Regions from separate parts of the Arthrobacter sp. Soil_C_49 genome, predicted to be linked through region 3. Evidence: riboswitches for the same ligand, from Rfam matches in the RefSeq annotation. Region 3 holds a riboswitch; each other region holds the start of a gene.
What was found. Region 3 has a riboswitch for cyclic di-AMP ahead of AC3A4Z_RS19960 (NlpC/P60 family protein). Riboswitches for the same ligand answer to the same signal wherever they lie in the genome.

Region 1: linked by a shared signal. The riboswitch ahead of AC3A4Z_RS16680 (aggregation-promoting factor C-terminal-like domain-containing protein) and the one ahead of AC3A4Z_RS19960 (NlpC/P60 family protein) in region 3 are both predicted to bind cyclic di-AMP.
Region 2: linked by a shared signal. The riboswitch ahead of AC3A4Z_RS03270 (LysM peptidoglycan-binding domain-containing protein) and the one ahead of AC3A4Z_RS19960 (NlpC/P60 family protein) in region 3 are both predicted to bind cyclic di-AMP.

Annotation. Positions count from the first base shown of each region.
Region 1 covers NZ_JBDGJZ010000011.1:60,460-63,723, forward strand. The annotation lists gene AC3A4Z_RS16665 (glyoxalase superfamily protein) at 1-141, shown strand, start outside; gene AC3A4Z_RS16670 (HAD-IA family hydrolase) at 166-846, shown strand; gene AC3A4Z_RS16675 (YdeI/OmpD-associated family protein) at 827-1,225, opposite strand; gene AC3A4Z_RS16680 (aggregation-promoting factor C-terminal-like domain-containing protein) at 1,326-2,039, opposite strand; cyclic di-AMP (ydaO/yuaA leader) riboswitch at 2,045-2,197, opposite strand; gene AC3A4Z_RS16685 (sensor histidine kinase) at 2,325-3,264, opposite strand, start outside.
Region 2 covers NZ_JBDGJZ010000001.1:702,274-705,537, forward strand. The annotation lists gene AC3A4Z_RS03265 (hypothetical protein) at 4-933, shown strand; cyclic di-AMP (ydaO/yuaA leader) riboswitch at 1,116-1,288, shown strand; gene AC3A4Z_RS03270 (LysM peptidoglycan-binding domain-containing protein) at 1,292-2,119, shown strand; gene AC3A4Z_RS03275 (protein adenylyltransferase SelO) at 2,191-3,264, opposite strand, start outside.
Region 3 covers NZ_JBDGJZ010000016.1:61,594-64,857, forward strand. The annotation lists gene AC3A4Z_RS19955 (NlpC/P60 family protein) at 1-341, opposite strand, end outside; gene AC3A4Z_RS19960 (NlpC/P60 family protein) at 503-1,192, opposite strand; cyclic di-AMP (ydaO/yuaA leader) riboswitch at 1,263-1,425, opposite strand; gene AC3A4Z_RS19965 (peptidoglycan DD-metalloendopeptidase family protein) at 1,573-2,394, opposite strand; cyclic di-AMP (ydaO/yuaA leader) riboswitch at 2,405-2,646, opposite strand; gene AC3A4Z_RS19970 (iron-dependent transcriptional repressor DtxR) at 2,753-3,264, opposite strand, start outside.

The DNA of each region.
Region 1 (3,264 bases), on a different contig from region 3:
CACGCCGCCCACAAGCACCTGAAAGACAACGGGGTGGACGTCAGCGATGTGGACGTGCAGGCCTGGGGCCACTTCGTGTACTTTGCTGATCCCGATGGCAACAGGTGGGCCGTCCAGTACATCCCGGGGCGCGAAAGCTGACACCCAACGGGGAGAATGGGGATCATGACTGTCTCCACCCCGGCCGGAACCCGCACGCTGACTTGCCGCGCCGTCCTCTTTGACATGGACGGCACCCTGGTCGATTCCACTGCTGTGGTGGAGCAGGTCTGGGGTGAGTTCGCTGCGCGCTATGGCTTGGACCTCGAAGAAATACTCCAGACCTCGCACGGCGTCCAGGCGCGCGATACTGTCACCCGGTTTGCTCCAGCGGGCGCCGACGTCGCGGCACTGACGGCGGAACTCGGGGCGATGGAACGCCTCCGCACTGATGGCATTGTGGCCCTGCACGGCGCCGGCCGGCTGCTGGCAGCCCTGCCTCCGGATGCCGTTGCCCTGGTCACGTCCGCTGACCGCGTCCTGGCTGACATCCGGATGGAAGCAGCCGGACTGCCTATGCCAGCCATCGCAGTCGCGGCTGAGCTGGTGACCCGCGGCAAGCCGGATCCTGAGGGATACCTGAAGGCCGCAGCCTATCTCGGCGTGGATCCTGCGGACGCCCTGGTGTTCGAAGACGCTCCGGCGGGGATCGCCGCTGGGGTGGCCGCCGGAATCCGCACAGTGGCAGTGGGACCTAACACCGGCCCGCTGCCCGCCGGCGTACTGCACATAACGGACTACAGCGCGGTCGCCGTCGAAACCGGCAGGGACGCCGAAGACCGGACGGTTATTTCTTTCCGGCTTTGAGATCCGCCACTACCTTGGCAATACGCCGGGACCGCGTCTCTGGCGTCTTGGCCCCGCCCAGCGGCTCCACGTACCGCCGCTGCGCGCTGTAGCTTAGCGTCGCGTAAAACTCCACGGCAGCCGGTTCCGCCGCCATTGCTGCAGCGAGGTCCTCGGGGACTTCCACAATGCGGGGTTGCGTGTCCAGCTCCAGGTCCACTTCAACGGTGTCGCCGGCGGATACTCCGATGAAGTCCCGGTATGCTGAGCTGAGGGAGATCAGGTTTTGTCCGCCCATCACCGCGACGCTGCTCCGGTAGCTCTTGCCGTTGATGGTCACCACTACAGGCGGCCGCTTGCCCGCCTCCAAGGCTGCAAGGACTTCTCCGGGAACTTCAATGCCGGTCTTGTTTCCGCTGCCCTAACTTCATGGATCACAGTATGCCGGGCCGCCTGCTTCTCCAACAGGTGCCGCCGCCGCGCCACGGGTTCCGTATGGCTCAGTACCAGTTGTTGGACAGGTGGAAGTTCAGCGCGCCGCAGGGGGACTGGTAGCGCTCCTGGATGTAGTTCAGGCCCCAGGTGATCTGCGTACGGTAGTTGGTGAGGTAGTCCGCGCCGGCGCTCGCCATCTTTTCAGCGGGCAGCGACTGGACGATGCCGTACGCGCCGCTGCTGGCGTTGGTGGCCGTGGTGGTCCAGTCGGACTCCTTGTCCCACAGGGTCACCAGGCACTGCATCTGGTCTGGAGCCCAGCCGTAACTGGCGAGCTGCCCTGCAGCGTAAGCCTGGGCGCCGGCGGGGTCGTTGACGGCGACGACGGGTGCAGGCTCAGGAGCGGCGGCAGGCGCCGGGGCAGGCTCGGGAGCCGGGGCCGGAGCGGGTGCAGGCTCGGCAGCAGGCGCCGGTGCGGGCTCTGCTGCCTGCGGGGCCACCGCAATCTCTTCTGCAGCCGGGGCAGGCGCAGGGTTGGCCTGGATTTCGCTCTTCTCGATGCTGAGGTTGGACTGCGCTGCGGCCGCCTGGGTTTCGGTGGCGGAGACGCGGAGGCTGGACTCGGTAGCCTGTCCGGCCGCTCCGACTCCTACGAGGAGTGCAGCGGATGCCGCAAAGACAAAGGCGCGCTTGCCAATGAAGGGGACTTTGCCGGCATTGCGGCCAGCGTGGGACGCAGACTCGGAATTCGGGCGCGGTTTAGCAAGGAACTTGGACATGATGGATCGCCTCTCACACCTGCGGAGTTAGCTGTCGGGTTCGGATGAGGGCATCCGGCCGCACGGAAAATACACGTGCGTGCTTAACCCCAAGGGCAGTAATTGCCCGGGACTGTGGGTCCCCCGCCTCTGCCGTTGTGCTCAAGCGGAATCCGGGAAGCGGCAGAGCTTGGCGTCATCCGGATATGGGTTCCCGTCGGGAACCTCACCCAATCGACGGTACAGGAGTGCGGCGCTTAAGTCACATTTTGGTAACAGAGATCACGGTGGCGGCGCGTCACGTTGCTATGGCAGCTCGGGAAGTGGAAGTCGCAGGACGAATTGTGTCCGATCTGGCTGTGACGTCACCGTTACCTTTCCGCCATGTGCCTCGACAATGGACTCCACGATGGACAATCCCAGTCCACTGGTGCCTTCGGCAGCGGAGGCGCCTGCTTGGTCGTCCGTGCTCTTTCGTGCCGCGTCTGCGCGGGCGAAGCGTGAAAAGACATGGTCCACGAACTCGGCAGGAATGCCGCCGCCGTCGTCCGTTACGGTTACTACCGCCGCGCCTTCAGGCGACCTGCTCACGCCTGTCACCACCGTGGTTCCGGCGGGAGTGTGCTTGCGTGCGTTGGACAGCAGGTTCATCAGCACCTGCCGCAGCTGTGAAGCGTCACCGTTGACCACTACTGGCTCGTCCGGAAGCTCCAGCCGCCAGTTGTGTCCGGGCGCGATCACCTTTTCGTCGCTGACACCCTCAATCACCAGCTGTGTCAGGTCCACTTCACTGAGCTTGAGCGGCTGGCCCTCATCGAGGCGGGCCAGCAGCAGCAGGTCTTCCACCAGGGCCGTCATCCGCTCCGACTGGCTCTGAACCCGCGCCAGTGACTTTTCGCCGTCGGGGGTAAAGTCCTCAGTCATCCGCATCAGCTCGGTGTAGCCGCGAATGGCTGTCAGGGGAGTGCGCAGTTCGTGCGACGCGTCGGCCACAAACTGCCGCACCTTGGTCTCGCTCTTCTGCCGCGCCCGCAGCGCATTGGCGACGTTGTCCAGCATCAGGTTCAGCGCGTGGCCCACGCTGCCCACTTCCGTTCCCGGATTGGAGTTCGACGGCGGGACGCGCACCGCAAGTGCCACCTCGCCGGCATCCAGGGGCAGCCGTGAAACGCGGGTGGCCACCTCTGACAATTGCTCGAGCGGTTTCATGGTGCGGCGGATCAGGACGGTCCCCACCAGCCCGATG
Region 2 (3,264 bases), on a different contig from region 3:
GGCATGTACGGGGACAGTGCACTCGGCGGCGGTATGGGCGGGCAGCATTTTCGGACCCGGCTGCAGTGGATGGCCGCCCCGACGGCACTTGCCGCGGCAGCAGCCGGCGTCAGCGCGTGCACGGGACCGGAGCAACCGCCGGCGACTAAGCCGCAGCCGATTTCCGTGGAAATCAACCAGTCGCGGGACCAATACGGCAAGCAGGCCGTGCTGCTGCAGCTCACCAATACCACCGGCGGACCCCTGGCCGTCGAAGAAGTCCGGGTGTCCACGCCGCTGTTCCGAGGCGAACTTCGGTGGCAGCGTGACGGCGCAGGACTTGAGTTGCCTCCCGGACAGCCCAAGAGCCTCCCGGTCCAGCTTCCCGCAGCCGAATGCACTGACGGGCCAGCCCCCGCGACGGAGACACTGGCTTCGGTGCTGTTCACCGGCCCGGCGCACTCAGAACCGCAGGAGCTGACGCGCGGAGCCGACGATCCGTTCGGCGTCCTCAGCCGGAACAACGCCGAGCTCTGCCTTGCCGCCGGCGCTGCTGCCGTTGCGGACATCGCCTTGGACTCCTCCCTTGACGTGGCCGCGGACTCCCGCACCGCCGTCGTCCGGCTGGTTGCCATTCCAAAAGCCCGGGTGAACGGCGTGGCGAAGTCCCTGCTGCTGGACCACATCCAGGGGACAACTCTCCTGACTGAGGTGCCCGGGCATCCCTGGCCTGCGGGCATCAGTATCGAGCAGGGCGGACCGCCCGCTGAATGGCGCTTGTGGATCAGGCCTGCGCGCTGCGATCCGCACGCCGTGGCAGAGGACAAGGTGGGCACCCTGCTTCCCCTCCACGTTCAAGCGGACGGACGCGAGGGGCAGCTGAAAGTTGCCGCAGACGCGGTGTTACGTGCGCAACTTTATGACTTTGTTACGCGCGCGTGCGCCGAGGAGTAACCAGGCGCATCAGCCGAGGTCAGCAAAAGATCGCCGCCGAAATCCAGTCAATGGCTAAATACGAGAGAAGCCGCTCGTATGTTATCCAAATGTGACAATTGACTGGAGGGCGGGTTATGGTCTTCAGGTGTCCCTCCCAAACGGGACATTCCCATCAGTATGCCGAGCCCTGCCACTGATCCGGGATTCAATCGCTTTCCAGCTGGCAGGGACGGGGGAACCACCTTTCCGCGGCCTCATCAGAGGCCTTGGGGTTAAGTCGCTAGCGCCTCCGTTCCGTTTCGGAGCCGCTTCCGGCCGGGTATCTCCAACCCGAACCCGACAGCTCACCCCGCAGGCATGGGAGAGGCGATCAAACGTGTCAAAAAATTCCATTACCGCCCGTCACCGCGCGACTCCGGCCCGCTCAATCGCGCTCCAGGGCTTGGCTGTATCAGCCAAGTCGCTTGGCCGCCCGGCGCTCGCCGTAGCAGCAGCCTCCGGCATTGCGTTCGGTGTGGGCGCCCCGGCCCACGCAGGCGTAACCGGACCGGACACCACCGGGACCACTAACACCCAGGCTTCCGCAGCGCCTGCCGCTGCCGTGGCTGCTCCGGCAGCAGCTGCAGCCAACGCGCACACCGTTGTTTCGGGCGACACCCTGGGCGGCATCTCAGCCGCCTACGGCGTCAGCCTCAATGACGTCCTGTCCGCCAATGGCCTGGCGATCACCGCGATCATCTACCCCGGCGACCAGATCCAGATTCCGGGTGCCGGTCAAGTTGCAGCCGCTCCGGCCGCTGCTCCTGCTCCTGCTCCCGTCCAGGCAGCTGTTGCCGCGGCTCCGGCCAACACCGGGGTGAACGTCTCCTACGCGTCAGCTCCGGCTGCCACCGGTTCGGGCGCCGGCGCCGCCATCCTGGCGTCGGCTTACGGCCAGGTGGGCGTCCAGCAGGACTGCACCGCCATGGTGGAGAAAGCCCTGCGGTCCGTGGGTAAGAGCGTTGGCGACCTGGCTCCCGGCCAGTTCTTCCAGTACGGCTCCGTGGTGGGAACCCCCGCTGCCGGTGACCTGGTGATCACTGCCGGCCACGTCGGTGTGTACGCCGGCAACGGCCAGGTTGTCAGCGGCGGCGTGGACGGTTTCAAGACCGAGGTCCACTCCATCAGCTGGCTCAGCGGCGCTTCCTTCGTCCGCGTAGCGTAGTCACGCAACCCAAACAGGGGCGGCAGGCGGGATTCCCGCCTGCCGCCCCTGTTTCGTTGTTGGTGGATCCCTTACGTGCCGCAGAAGGTCTGGTAGCTGCCGAAGTCTTCCGGGGCTCCCTCGGCGTAGCGCTCCAGGCCCGGGCGCTCCTCGTACGGCGCACGGACAACGTCCACGAGCCGGTTGAACGGGCCAAGGTCGCCGTCAGTTGCTGCGGCGAGCGCTTCCTCCACCAGGTGGTTGCGCGGTATATACGCGGGGTTGACCCGGTCCATCAGGCCCGCGTCGGGCTGCAGGGCCTGCCACCGCGCGGCCCAGGCGTCGAATGCGGCCAGATCCAGGACCATGCCCCGGACGGGCCGATGGTTTCCACGCGCTGCCTGCCCGAGGCTCCGGAAAAACCGCGTGTAGTCCACGGGCCCGTCCTTGAGGATGGCAATTACGCCGTCCACCAGCTCAGAGGCTTCTTCTGCCTCGGGGCTCCCCGCCGGGCGTTCCTTCAAACCGAGTTTCTTTTTCATCCCGGTGAACCAGGCGTCACTGTACTGGCGGCGGAACGCTCCCAATGCTTCCACCGCCGGCGCCACGGCCTGTTCCTGGTCTTCGTTGATGAGCGGCAGCATTGCCTCGGCAAGGCGGGCGAGGTTCCATTCCGCCACCACCGGCTGGTTCGCGTAGGCGTAGCGTCCGCCGACGTCGATGGAGCTGTAGACCGCCGCCGGGTTGAAGGCGTCCATAAAGGCGCAGGGGCCGTAGTCGATGGTTTCCCCGGAGATGGTCATGTTGTCTGTGTTCATCACGCCGTGGACGAAGCCCACCAGCATCCATCGGGCCACCAGTGACGCCTGGGCGGCTACCACCGCCTCGAAGAGGGCAAGGTAGGGGTTGTCCGCCTGGGCGGCAGACGGGTGGTGCCGGCTGATGGCGTGATCGGCGAGGCGCCGCAGGAGGTCCATATTCTCGGTGGCCCGCGCGTACTGGAAGCTCCCAACCCGCAGGTGGCTGCTTGCCACCCGCGCCAGGACCGCGCCGGGAAGCATGGTCTCACGGCGGACCGGACGGCCGGTGGCCGTCACGGCCAGGGAACGGGTGGTGGGGATGCCCAGTGCGTACATCGCCTCACTCACCACGTACTCCCGCAGCAT
Region 3 (3,264 bases):
TGGACCTCAACCTCGGGTTCCGGAGCTTCCACAACGGGAGCCGGAGTGGTGGTCACTGCGGGCTTCTCGAAGGAAATGGCAATGGTGGACTCAGCCGAAATCGGGGCCTCAACCGTTGATTCAACTTCCAGGTTGGAGGCCGGAGCGGAGTCACGCTGGACATTGGTGTCTGCAGCGTTGGCTGCCAGGCCGCTGGTCAGGACCAGGCCGGAAGCGGCAGCGATCACCGCTGCCTGGCGGCCGACGCCGCCGGCGTTGTCGCCAACAGCCTTGGCAATGATGGCGAACGAATTGGTCTTGGTGACCTCGGCACGATGCCGTGCGGTTGCACGAGTAGTCATCAGTTCTCTCTTTCGTTTTCCCCTGTCACCTTGTAGGCAGGCAGGGGGGTTTGGACGTGCCGGCATCTTGGGGGTACGCCGGCACGTCCCGAACGGGGATGTGTGATTTAGCGAAAAGCCTGTGGGCAAAGAAAAAGCCCTTGGACCCGGAGGTCGAAGAACTAGTTCATAGTGAAGAACGCGGAGGAGCCGGTGGCGGCAACCGCGTGCAGCAGCGTTCCCTGGGAGGGGTTAAGGGCGCTGATCATCATGCCGTTGCCGACGTAGATGCCAACGTGCGCGCCGCCGTTCTGCATAACAAGGTCACCGGGCTGCGGGGTGGAAGTGGGCTTCATGGCAGTCCATGCGTTGGTGCGCGGGATGCTGATGCCGGCCTGCGCGTAAACCCACTGGGTGAAGCCGGAGCAGTCCCAGCCGGTGACGGGGCTGGTACCGCCCCATACGTACGAGTGGCCGATGCCGGTGTACGCAATGGCAGCAATACCCGAGGTGGAGGCAGCGGACACGGTTTCGGCCAGCTTCTCCGTGGCAGATGCCGCGGTTCCGGCAGCAGCGGCTCCGGCAGCAGCGGTTCGATCAGCTGAGTCAGTGGACTGGGCGCGTACGGTCTGCACCTTGGGAGCGGCAGTGGTCTTGACCACGGGGCGTTCGAAGGAGACGGTGGCCGTGGGTGCCGCAGTAACGGCAAGGGCGCTTTGCGCTGACCCGGACTCGGTGGAGGCGGACACCCCGGCGGTGGTGTCTGCGGCGTTGGCCGGCAGGCCCATGCTCAGGATCAGGCCCGAGGCAGCTGCGATAACGGCAGCCTGGCGACCAACTGTCCCGGCATTGGCACTAACAGCCTTGGACACAGTGTCCAGGGGGTTGGTACGAACCGTTTGCGCACGGTGGCGCGCAGAATTATGGCGTGAAGACACGAAGGTAGCCTCTCCCAATGCCTGCGAGGTGAGCTGTCGGATTCGGATGGGAGTCACCCGGCCGCGCTGCTTCCAAGGAAGCTTTGCGACTTAACCCCAAGGCCTCTCCAATTGGAAAGGCCAAAATTGGTTCCCCCGCCCCTGCCAGACGATGTCATGCGAACGGACCTTGAGCGGTGGCAGAGCTAGGCAATCCGCACAAGAGCGTCAACTTCGGAAAAGTTGACGCGAGTTAGACGCTACAGCAGTTTTGACTGAATGTCACATTCAGATCACGACGGGTCACGTTCATCTGAGAGTTAACCGTCACTTGACTAGAGCCAGCCAGTGGGATCGACCACTTCGCCGTTGACCTGGACCTCAAAGTGCAGGTGGCAGCCGGTGGAAGCCCCCGTAGTGCCGCTAAGCGCGATAGCTTCGCCGCGGGACACGGTCTGCCCTTCCTTCACGCTGAAGGACGACAGGTGGTTGTAGGTGGTTTCCAGGCCGTTTCCGTGGTCGATCACCACGCGGTTCCCGCCGCCGTACTGGTGCCAGCCCACAAAGGTCACGGTTCCGGTAGCAGCTGCCATAACGGATGTGCCGCACTGGGCCACGTAGTCCTGGCCGCGGTGGAAATCGCCCGTTCCCCCTGTGATGGGACTCACGCGGTAGCCGAACGGCGATGCGGTGGACATCACAGCCAGCGGAGCACCAAGGCTGCCGGCCGAGGCGGCGCGGCTGATGGCACCTGCCGATTGGGCGCTGAGCAGTTGCTTCAGCTTGCCGTCCGGATCAGCCTGGGTGACTACCGCAGAGCGGCTGAAGTCGATCTGGGCTCCCGCTTCGGCTGAAACCTGCGGCTGCGGGGTAACGGCGGAAGCGGCTACGGGCGCACCACCGGCGGCATCGGTGGCCATCACGGGGCTGGTGGCGGGCACTGTCACGGTGAGGACCAGGCCGGTGGCAGCAAGGGCGATGCCGGCCTTTTGGCCGATGCCGCTGGCTGCGGCGAACTCGGTGATCTGGCGGAGGGGGCCGCGGCGACGGCGGGCATCACGGTGGAGATCGCGGGGGCGCTCCGACGTGATGACTTCGACAACGCGCGGTGTCGAAGCAGGGCCCGCCGCCCGGCGGCGTCCCCTGGAATTCTGCATGGTCAAGAAGGGTTCCTCTCTGGAAAGCCTGCGAAGTTAGCTGTCGGATTCGGGTCAGAGAGTTCAAAGACCCGGTCCGCCGTAAGCAAGCTTCGGCACAGAGATATCCCGGTAAGGATCCTTCGCTGGAAGAGGCTTGCTGCTGACGGACTTCACCCCAAGGCAGTCCCCCGGCTGCCGGTTGTGGTTCCCCCGCCTCTGCCAGTTACGACTCGTGCTCCCGATCCGCTGGCAGAGCTCGGCTCCAGATCAGGTAACGCTTTAATATCAACGCTTGGTTCAACTATAGGGGCTTAAGCCCCTTAGTAACAATTCCGTTATCTTTGCGTAAACGGCCCTCTATCGGGTACCCGGCGCCTTAGACCGCAGGCTGGCGGATTGCGACAAACACATGCGCAGCCACCTCGGGCGGCAGTTCCAGCGCGCCTTCAATGCCCGGGACGCGCACCGAAATGTAATCGCCGACGCGTTCCAGCGAGACAGTGGCGCCGGGGCGGATACCGCCTTCGTCGAGCTGGGACAGCAGCTCCGGCTCCACCTGGATGGGCTCCGCGAGCCTGCTCACGGTCACCTGCGATGCCGGCCCGTAGGACTTCATTGCTTCCAGCAGGCTGATGGCCCCGTCGGCGAAACCGGACGACGGCGCGCCGCCCAGGGCTGCCAGGCCGGGAATGGGATTTCCGTAGGGAGATTCCGTGGGGTGGTTGAGCATCTCATAGATCCGCCGCTCCACCCGCTCGCTCATCACATGCTCCCAGCGGCAGGCTTCGTCATGGACGTAGGCCCAGTCCAGGCCGATCACGTCGGCGAGCAGGCGCTCGGCCAGGCGGTGCTTGCGCATGACCTCGGTGGCGCGCTTCCGCCCGGTCT